3 regions of the Sphingobium salicis subsp. salicis genome follow, and region 3 is predicted to be linked to each of the others. Evidence: predicted binding sites of a transcription regulator. Region 3 holds the regulator's gene; each other region holds the start of a gene.

Region 1 (3,255 bases), 1.9 Mb from region 3:
GACAGGCATCCGGATTAACGAGGCTCTCAATGTCGACCGGCGGTTTGTGAGGAATTTGCGGGCGGCCCTTTACTCTGTTGAAACGCTGGGACTGGCCGCCGCCCAGGCAAAATTCAAATCCTCGCATGGTGGTAAAGCTGACGTCGGCCAGCACTTGCAAGGCAAGGTATCGTGGCTGGGATACATCAAAGGCGCATCTGACCCGGTCTTTCGCAGTGTCGCATCCCGTTTCAACGCTGCATTCCCGCCGCTCGCGCTCGACATTTTGCCCAGTCCCCAGGAAATACGAGAACGATCAGTGTGGCTGATTGAGCATTGGGAAACAGGGGGTGACCAAGGCACGGCTTTCTTCATGAAAGGCGTTGGCCTGGTTACGGCAGAACATTGCGTATCGCCGTCCGGGCTAGTCGAGCTTTATCATCCATCGAAGCCGTCGAATAAATTCCCGGCGTATGTGAAGCATCGTTGCCCAAATCGAGATCTGGCGGTTCTCGACCATGCAATCCCAAGTAACGAGTTCTATGAGCTCGAGACCGCCGCCAAGGCGGCCGCGACAGGTGAGGCCACGACCGCGATCGGGTATCCCGGCTACGGCCCCGGCGATAGACTGAACATCCGACCTGGTGCGGTTACATCCCTGCCAACCAAAAGCGCGGTGAAGATGGTGGAGGTTCAGCAGATGCTGACACCGGGGATGTCAGGGGGGCCATTGCTGGATGTGGATGACCGCGTTGTTGGCGTCGTTCACAAGGGTGGCCATGATCATGGTCGGCAGCTCGCCATTGCCATATCTGAACTGCATGCTTGGCTGCCCTGACCAGGTCCGCCGTTCAGCTAATCGCGCAGGCGCCGAACCAGTCGTTTCCAACTAGCTTCGCTGTTCATCCAGTCAGGCCGGTCTGGCTGTCGAGGCGTTGGAGCAAATCGTTCAGGATGTCCCCGACAGCGCGTGCAGCGCAGGTGCGATCCGACGGTTTCCATAGCGGTGTTCCAGCAATGCGCGAGGAACCAGCGGTTGAGTTTTTCAGCATCGATTACTCCTGAGTGGCCGCATTTGCAGATGATGAAAAGATTGGCGTTTCGGTGGGCATAATCGCCGAGGTTTCGCAGGGGGACGTTCGCCCCCACGTCAAAGGGGAAGGGTCATATGCCTGCGATCAAAGTGAGGCGGCTGACGTTCCATGGCCACGATAATTGTTTGGGCCAGTTCTACAGCAGCTTGCTCCCGCAACCGTTCGTTTGGCGCCGTCAGTGCCACTCGTGCCCACCCAGGGGCGTTAAGAAGGCTCTGCGCGAGCCAGAGAGAATCGGGCTGTGTCATGTCCGGCGATATGCGAACAAAAAGAGAACATGGCAAGAGCCTGTTCTTCGGCAAACGAGGTTGATGGATGGGCTTGGACTAGCCGAAAGGGGGCGGTCCCTCATCCCGGTGCAGCAACAGGTTACGCTGAGGACGTGCCTATTTTTGTCAGTCGTCGGCAAGGAGAGACGCGAAGCCGTGGATCGTGAATGGCATGGCGGCGTCAGGCACCTTCGCCTCGCTTGGAACCTCATGCATGAGTAGCAGCATGCCCTCATGTGGAAGATAGGCGCAGCCGAAGCCCTCCTCCCGTCGCTGTTTTGCGGCTTCGAGAACAGCTGCGCGGTAGGCGTCATGAACCTTATTTCCGACATGCAGCTTGGTGAGATCGATGAAGCCCAGTGCATCGCCATTCGGGCCCTCTTCGCTGACGCCGAAGATCATGGTTTCATCGGGCATTTCGAATCCTCATTTCATTTCGCGAACATTCGCGAAGTGTGTTTCCAAGCATGACGACGTCGGCGCGCGGGGCCTCAATGATCATCTGGTCGCGCGCTATTGCGCCTTTAATCGCGGCCTCAACCGCGAGGCATAGCAAAGCTGTGCTGTTCGCTTGCATCTGGATCTGTGCGGCCTTTCGGCTTGATGACTAATTCGAACTTGATGTCGCTCGCCTGCGAAGCGATCCCGCGAGTAACTGCCTCAGATAGGTAGGTTCCCTCCGCATCGCCCCCGGTGATTTCAGATTCCCGATCGAGGCCATTGGGCACTGGCTCTAGCGCTTGTGAAGCAAGGCGTTCCAACCGCGCATCTAATGCTGCGGCGCCAGGGCCACTGGCTCGCGCTAAAGTAGCCCCTAAATCGATCCCTGCTCGATGGAATTCTGACACTCGCTCATAACGGCCGACGGCTGCCATGGCGATGTCCTGCTGACCCAGGCCGTCCTTCTCCAGCGTTCGGATGCCCATGCTGGATACGAGCTCCTGAGCGGGCTTGGCGATCGCCATGCCTCGGCTGACACTCAGGGCTCCGCCTCGGCCGATCAGTTCGAGGCCACGCGCCTCTTCCTGAGTGGCGACGTCGTAGAGGATCATCCGGGCCTTTTCATTTGGCGAAAGGGCCCCATTCGCCGCCTCGTAGATTTCTGCACTATAGCGCGGCGATCTGGATGAGAAGCTGGCGTCAATCAGGATGAGAACTGATCGTCGCGGTGTTCATGTGGTGCCTGCTTTGATTGACGCTGGCAAGCGCTACTCGCAGGTTTGATTGTCGCTGCGCGACATTTCCTCGGTGGACTTGATTGTCGCGAAGGTCGCTGGCCGGCCAGCGCGTGATTGTCGCTGGATCGCCGAGCGGCGGCGGTAGCTCTCGACGTTCATTTCGAAGATCGTCGCGTGATGCACAAGGCGGTCCACGGCGGCGAGCGTCATGGCGGGATCGGGGAAGACCCGGTTCCATTCACCGAAGGGCTGGTTGGCGGTGATGAGCGTGGAGCGCCGTTCGTACCGCGCGCTGATCAGCTCGAACAGGACGGACGTTTCGGCCTGATCCTTGGTCACATATGCGAGGTCGTCGAGGACCAGCAGATGATATTTGTCGAGCTTGGCGATCGCGGCCTCGAGCGCCAGTTCGCGGCGGGCGACCTGAAGTTTCTGGACCAGATCGGAGGTGCGAGTGAACAGGACACGCCAGCCATTTTCGATCAGCGCGAGACCGATTGCCGCTGCCAGATGGGTTTTACCCCCGCCCGGTGGACCGAACAGGATGAGGTTGGCGCCTTTTTCGAGCCAGCCATCGCCGGAACACAGCGCTGTGACCTGGGCGCGCGAGATCATCGGCACCGCGTCGAAGGCGAAGCTGTCGAGGGTCTTGCCCGGTGGCAGGCGGGCTTCGCCCAGATGCCTTTCGATCCGGCGACGATCCCGTTCTGCGATCTCATGCTCGGCGAGCGCCGC
Region 2 (3,255 bases), 240 kb from region 3:
CACTGGCCATAGATGCGGCGGTTGGCGGCGTGGAGGATGGTGCAGCGCTTGCGCGCGCGGGTGATCGCCACATAGGCGAGGCGCCGTTCCTCCTCCAGACTGTTGAGCCCGCCTTCGTCCAGCGCGCGCTGCGAGGGGAAGATGCCTTCCTCCCAGCCGGCGAGGAAGACATTGTCGAATTCCAGGCCCTTGGCGGCGTGGATGGTCATGATGGTGAGCTTCTGCTCGTCCTGCTGCGCCTCATTGTCCATGACCAGGCTGACATGTTCGAGGAAGGCGCCCAGCGTCTCATATTCCTCCATCGCGCGGGTGAGTTCACTCAGGTTTTCGAGGCGCCCGGCGCTCTCGGTCGAGCGTTCGGCCTGGAGCGTGGCGGTATAGCCGCTTTCGTCCAGGATCTGGCGCGCCAGTTCGGCATGGGGCAGTTGTGCGGCGCGATCGCGCCAGCGGGCGAGATCGCCGATGAAGGCGCCGAGCGAACGGCGCGCCTGGGGTGTCAGTTCGTCGGTGTCGAGGATGCGGGCGGCGGCGAGGGCTAGGGGAATGCCCTCCGCGCGCGCCAGCCGGTGCAGCTTCTCGACCGCCTTGTCGCCCAGGCCGCGCTTCGGCACGTTGACGATCCGCTCGAACGCCAGGTCGTCGGCCGGCTGGTTGACGAGGCGCAGATAGGCGAGCGCGTCGCGGATTTCGGCGCGCTCATAGAAGCGGAAGCCGCCGACGATGCGATAGGGCAGGCCGATCTGGATGAAACGGTCTTCGAATTCGCGGGTCTGGTGCTGGGCACGGACGAGGATCGCGACCTCATCCAGCGAGCCGCCGGCGCGGGCGATCGCCTCGATCTCGTCGCCGACGCGGCGGGCTTCCTCCGGCCCGTCCCACACGCCGAGCACGCGCACCTTTTCGCCGACGTCGACGTCGGTCCACAATGTCTTGCCCAGGCGGTTGCCATTTTCCGCGATCACCCCGGATGCGGCGCCCAGGATATGCGGGGTGGAGCGGTAATTCTGTTCCAGGCGGACGATCACGGCGCCCGGAAAATCCTTTTCAAACCGCAGGATATTGGCGACTTCTGCGCCACGCCATGAATAGATGGACTGGTCATCGTCGCCGACGCAGCAGATATTCTTGCGGGTCTGGGCGAGCAGTCGCAGCCAGAGATACTGGCTGGAGTTGGTGTCCTGATATTCGTCCACCATGATATATTTGAAGCGTTGCTGATATTGCTCCAGCACATCGCGGTGACGCTTCAAGATGGTGAGAGAATGTAGCAACAAGTCGCCGAAATCGCAGGCATTTACCTCGCGAAGGCGGGCCTGATAGGCGGCATAGAGCTTTTGCCCCTTGCCATGGGCATAGCCCTCCGCCTCGCCGGCACCGACTTCCTCCGGGGTGAGGCCCTTGTTCTTCCACTGGTCGATCAGGCCGGCGAGTTGGCGCGCGGGCCAGCGCTTCTCGTCAATCCCCTCCGCCTGGATCAGCTGCTTCATCAGGCGCAGCTGATCGTCGGTGTCGAGGATGGTGAAATTGGACTGGAGGTCCACCAGTTCGGCATGGCGGCGCAGCATCTTGGCGGCGATCGCGTGGAAGGTGCCGAGCCAGGGCATGCCCTCGACCGCCGGGCCGATCATCCGGCCGACGCGCTCGCGCATCTCCCGTGCCGCCTTGTTGGTGAAGGTCACGGCCAGGATTTCCGAGGGCCAGGCGCGCTGGGTCGCGACCAGATGGGCGAGGCGGGCGGTGAGCGCTGCGGTCTTGCCCGTGCCCGCGCCGGCCAGCACCAGCACCGGTCCCTCCGTGGTCAGTACAGCCTGACGCTGCGGTTCGTTGAGGCCCTTCAGATAGGGCGGGTCATTGGGAGAGGGGGCAGGCACGGTCATGGGCGATCAACTAGGGATGGGCGGTTGCGGGGGCAAGGGCGGATGGCCTTGCAGCGGGACGCAATCTATGAGAACAAAAGGGGAATCACGCAAGATGCGAATGGAGCAAGATGATGGTGACGGGGCGGTGCCAGTGCGGGGCGATCCATTATGCGGCGGAGGGCGAGCCGGTTTACAGCGCGCTGTGCCATTGCAGCGATTGCCGGATGAGTGCGGGCGCGCCGATGGTCGGCTGGGCGCTGTTCCCGCATGACAAGGTGACGATAGAGGGCGATCCGGTCACCTATCAGTCGTCGGACAATGCGACCCGCCATTTCTGCGGCATTTGTGGCACCGGGTTGTTCTACACCAACCCGACGGTCTTTCCCGGCATGATCGACATCCAGAGCGCGACGCTGGACGATCAGACGGTCTTTCCGCCGGCGGTGCATGTCCAATATGCCGAGGCGGCGCCGTGGATGGCGGCGGCGCATGACCTGCCCCGGTTCGATCGATACCCGTCGGACTGAGCGTGCGGCCGGCGTCAGCGGCGGCACGGTTCGTCGCTGACGCGGAACAGGGAGGCGGGGCGGCCGGTTTCTCCCTTGCTCGGGGCAAGGAGTAGAAGGACCAACCCGATGAAGATCATCATGATCGCCGGCTTTGCTGCCCTGTCGATGGCGGCGCTGCCCGGTCAGGCCGGGGCGCAGGCGATGTCGCCGCCGGCCCAGAACCAGGATCCCAATGCGGCCCAGCCGACCGGCGCGGTGCCGGCCGAGACGGGCATGGTGCCGGCGCCGGCGGACGTGCCGCGCGATCCGGCTGCGCCTGTGGGCACGGCGGCCAATCCTGTGACGGTGGGCGGCAACATGACGCCGCCGCCGACCGAGGCGAAGGCCTATCCGGTCTGCGGCAAGGGCGTGCAGGACGGTTGCGTCAATCCGGGCGAGGCGAAGAAGAGGATGCGCAGGCCGGGCTGAGATCCGGATTGAGGTCGGCGGCGGCAGGGGCGGGCAGGGCGGCGATGAGCGCCGCGAGGCCAGTCCGGTCGCGCGCCGCGTCGGCCAGGCTGTAGCCATCCAGCACCGTCAGGAAGGCGCCGAGCGCCTGCGCCAATATGCCTGACAAGCCGCAGGCCGGACGGATCGCGCAGGACGCGCAATCAGCCATCGCCATGTCCGGCTCGCTATGGCGCACGACCGCGCCGATGCGGATATCGACAGGATCGGCGGCGAGGGCGAAGCCGCCGCCCCGACCGCGCTGGGTGCGGATGAAGCCGCCCTGGCCCAGACCATGCACCACCTTCATCAGATGATTGCGCGACAGGCCATAGGCATCGGCAATTTCCGGGATCGTCGCCCGTCCGCCCGGTACGGCGGCGAGATGGATCAGCACGCGC
Region 3 (3,255 bases):
CTGATGACGGGCCTTGCCATCGAACTGGTGCTGGCGCCGATCGCGCTTTACCATTTTCACAAGGCTGGTTTGCTGGGCGCGGTGGCCAATCTGGTCGCGATCCCGCTCACCACCTTCGTCATCATGCCGCTGGAGGCGCTGGCGCTGTGCTTCGATCTGGTCGGGCTGGGCGCGCCCTTCTGGTGGCTGACCGGCAAGGCGATCGCTTTGCTGCTGGCGGTGGCGCATGGCGTGGCGGCGAGCCCGATGGCGGTGATGCTGGCGCCGGCGGTGCCGGGCTGGATTTTCGGGATCATCGTGGTGGGTGGTCTGTGGTGTCTGCTCTGGCGCAGTCGCTGGCGCTGGCTGGGGTTGGCGCCGGTCGCAATCGGCCTGGCCGGCATCGCGCTGCTGGCGCCGCCCGATATCGTGGTGACGGGCGATGGGCGGCACGTCGCGGTGCGAACACCGACGGGGACGATGGCGCTGCTGCGCGAGGGGGCGGGCGATTATGTCCGCGACGTGCTGAGCGAGAGCGCGGGCTATGACGGGACGCTGGAAGCGATCGCGACGATGAAGCAGGCGCGCTGTTCGACCGATCTGTGCGCGGTGACGTTGCCTCGGGGCAGGCGCGACTGGCGCTTGCTGGTGACGCGGAATGCGATGCTGGTCGATCGGCCGATATTGGAGCGGGATTGCGCGGCGGCCGATATCGTCATCAGCGATCGGGGGCTGCCCTGGTGGTGCCGGCCGCGCTGGATGAAGATCGACCGCCGGCTGCTATCGCGCACCGGCGGCCTGTCGATTGGCCTTGAAAGCGGCAAAGTTCACACCGTCCATCGGCCCGGCGACGCACATCCGTGGATCGTCCGACCGGCGGCGCGGCGGCGGGTGTCAGGGCAGTTTGGCGGAGGTCGATATCTGGCCGCTGGTGAGGTGACCGATCAGGCCGGTCACCGCGCCGGTGGGCGACCGGGTGAAGACCAGCAGGCCCGCGCCGCCGGGGATGGCGAAGGCGCCCGGACCGACATGGATCAGGGCGGTGGGCGTGTCCTGCGGCGTGGACTGGCCGTAGAGCGTGCCGTCGCGCGTGGTGATGATATCCGTCAGGCCGCCGGCCGAGCGATATTGGCCGACATAATCGTCGAGCGGGTCGGCATCAGTCGGCACGGGCGCGGGGGGATAGAGGATCGAACTGTCCTGCCGGTGCAGATAGAGCCAGCGGCTGCCCTGGCGCACGAAGATATCGCTTTCGTGCCATCCGCCGACGGCATCGGCCATGTTCTCCCGGATTTCGGCATCGACCAGAGCGATGTCGTCGAGGATGCGGACATGGATCGATTGGATGGCATAGGTGCGAGACGGGTTGGAGATGGTCGGCAGATAGGCGGGCAGGTCGGCGCGGGTGCGGCGCTCGCCCAGATCGGAAATGGCGACATAATCCTTGTCGAGCATCGCCATATATTTGGGGATATCGCCGCTCTTGAGCGCGGCCAGGCGCGTTTCGATCAGGCTGCGGAAAGGGGCGAGGGTCTGTTCGTCATCCTGCGCGATCGCAGGAGAGGCACATAGCAGGATGATGGCCGGACAGATGGAGCGCAAATAGGACATGAGCCAGACCCCCTGTAACGCAGCGCCATGCTATCATGGCCGCAGGAGGCTGCCCATGCCGGATTGCAAGTCGGAAGCGGCGGAACGTTGCTCCGCCGCTCGCCGATCAGTTGTAGCGGCGCAACAGGCCGGCGAGCTTGCCCTGGATGCGGACCTGGCGCGGATCATAGATCTGCGGTTCATAGGCGGCATTGGCGGGATCGAGCCGGACCCGGCTGCCTTCGCGGCGGAAATATTTGAGTGTTGCTTCGGCGTCATCGATCAGGGCGACGACGATCTGGCCCTCGCGCGCGACATCGGTGCGCTGGATCAGCGCGAAGTCGCCGTCGAGAATGCCGGCCTCCATCATCGAGTCCCCCGATACTTCGAGCGCATAATGATCGCCCGAGCCGAGCAAAGCGGCGGGGACGGAGAGCATGGTGTGGCTTTCCATTGCCTCGATCGGGACGCCGGCGGCGATGCGGCCGTGCAGCGGGATTTCGATCACGTCATTGGCGGCGGTCGGCAGCAGCACGGCCGGCGCTGGCGCCTTGGGCACGGTAACGGCCGGAGCGGGCGCGCGATGCATCGCATCGGGCAGCTTCAACACTTCGAGCGCGCGGGCGCGGTTGGGCAGGCGACGGATGAAACCGCGTTCCTCCAGCGCATTGATCAGCCGGTGGATGCCGGACTTGGAGCGCAGGTCGAGCGCGTCCTTCATCTCCTCGAACGAAGGGGACACGCCGCCTTCTTCCAGCCGGGTCTGAATGAAGCTCAGCAATTCCTGCTGCTTGGGCGTCAACATCGGCGGTCCTCCATGGAACGAATGAAGAACGCATAGGAAACGGAAAGGGGCAAGTCAAGCGCGTTAAGCCATGCGCCGCTTTTGCCGCTCACGCAGTCAGGCGGTGAGCGGGATGATGTCGACCATGTCGCCGGCAATGGCGGGAGCTGAGCCGGCCGGACGGCGGATCAAACAGTCAGCCAGTGCCATGGCGGCGGTGGCGGCGCTGTCCTGCGCGGTGACCGAGACGATGCCGTCGGCGGCGCGATAGGCGCGCAGATAATCGTCGCGTTCCGCCGTTGCGCCAAGCGACGCGGCAAGGCGGGCCTGCACGACCGGCGGCAGCGGCGCGCGCGATCCGGCGAGATGGCGGACCAGGGGGCAGAGGAAGAGGGTGCCGGTGACGAAGGCGGAGACCGGATTGCCCGGCAGGCCGAGGAAGGTGGCGTTGCCCAGGCGCCCGGCCATCAGCGGTTTGCCCGGCCGCATCGCGATCTTGTAGAAATCGAGCGTGCCGCCGGCCGCCGCGAAGGCGGGGCGGACATAATCATGGTCGCCGACCGACGCGCCGCCGGTCGAGACGATGATGTCGGCCTGGGCCGCCTGTTCCAGCGCCCGCGTCATGGCGCCAAGATCGTCGGGCACGATGCCGAGGTCGATCACGTCGCAGGGCAGGGTGGCGAGCAGGGCGGCGAGCATCGGTGCGTTGGAGGAGGGGAGGCAACCCGGCGGCGTCGGCGCGCCGGGGGCAACAAGTTCATTGCCGGTCGAGAGCAGGGCGACGCGCGGCCTGGCGCCGACGGGCAGGCTGCCATGGCCGCCAAGGACGGCAAGGGCGATCTGGCCGGGGGTGAGTCGGCTACCGGCGCTGACCAGCGGCGTTCCGGCGCGGAAGTCGGAGC

Evidence for each region. The regulator LexA, encoded in region 3, represses DNA repair genes until DNA is damaged. The targets are predictions, from matches to a motif close to GTTCCNCNCTTGTTCT.
Region 1: VHN57_RS01770 (DUF6771 family protein) is a predicted target of LexA. The motif match lies at 1,335-1,350, and genes of this name have one in related genera.
Region 2: VHN57_RS12380 (ATP-dependent helicase) is a predicted target of LexA. The motif match lies at 1,948-1,963, and genes of this name have one in related genera.

Annotation. Positions count from the first base shown of each region.
Region 1 is NZ_JAYRCS010000001.1:364,940-368,194, forward strand. Features, by position in the region: gene VHN57_RS01765 (reverse transcriptase domain-containing protein) at 1-817, shown strand, start outside; gene VHN57_RS01770 (DUF6771 family protein) at 1,130-1,321, opposite strand; gene VHN57_RS01775 (hypothetical protein) at 1,469-1,759, opposite strand; gene VHN57_RS01780 (hypothetical protein) at 1,879-2,394, opposite strand; gene istB (IS21-like element helper ATPase IstB) at 2,551-3,255, opposite strand, start outside.
Region 2 is NZ_JAYRCS010000001.1:2,548,190-2,551,444, reverse strand. Features, by position in the region: gene VHN57_RS12380 (ATP-dependent helicase) at 1-1,877, opposite strand, end outside; gene VHN57_RS12375 (GFA family protein) at 1,991-2,386, shown strand; gene VHN57_RS12370 (hypothetical protein) at 2,495-2,836, shown strand; gene VHN57_RS12365 (Rrf2 family transcriptional regulator) at 2,793-3,255, opposite strand, start outside.
Region 3 is NZ_JAYRCS010000001.1:2,312,107-2,315,361, reverse strand. Features, by position in the region: partial or broken gene VHN57_RS11255 (ComEC/Rec2 family competence protein) at 1-882, shown strand, start outside; gene VHN57_RS11250 (nuclear transport factor 2 family protein) at 874-1,440, opposite strand; gene lexA (transcriptional repressor LexA) at 1,697-2,374, opposite strand; gene VHN57_RS11240 (molybdopterin molybdotransferase MoeA) at 2,471-3,255, opposite strand, start outside.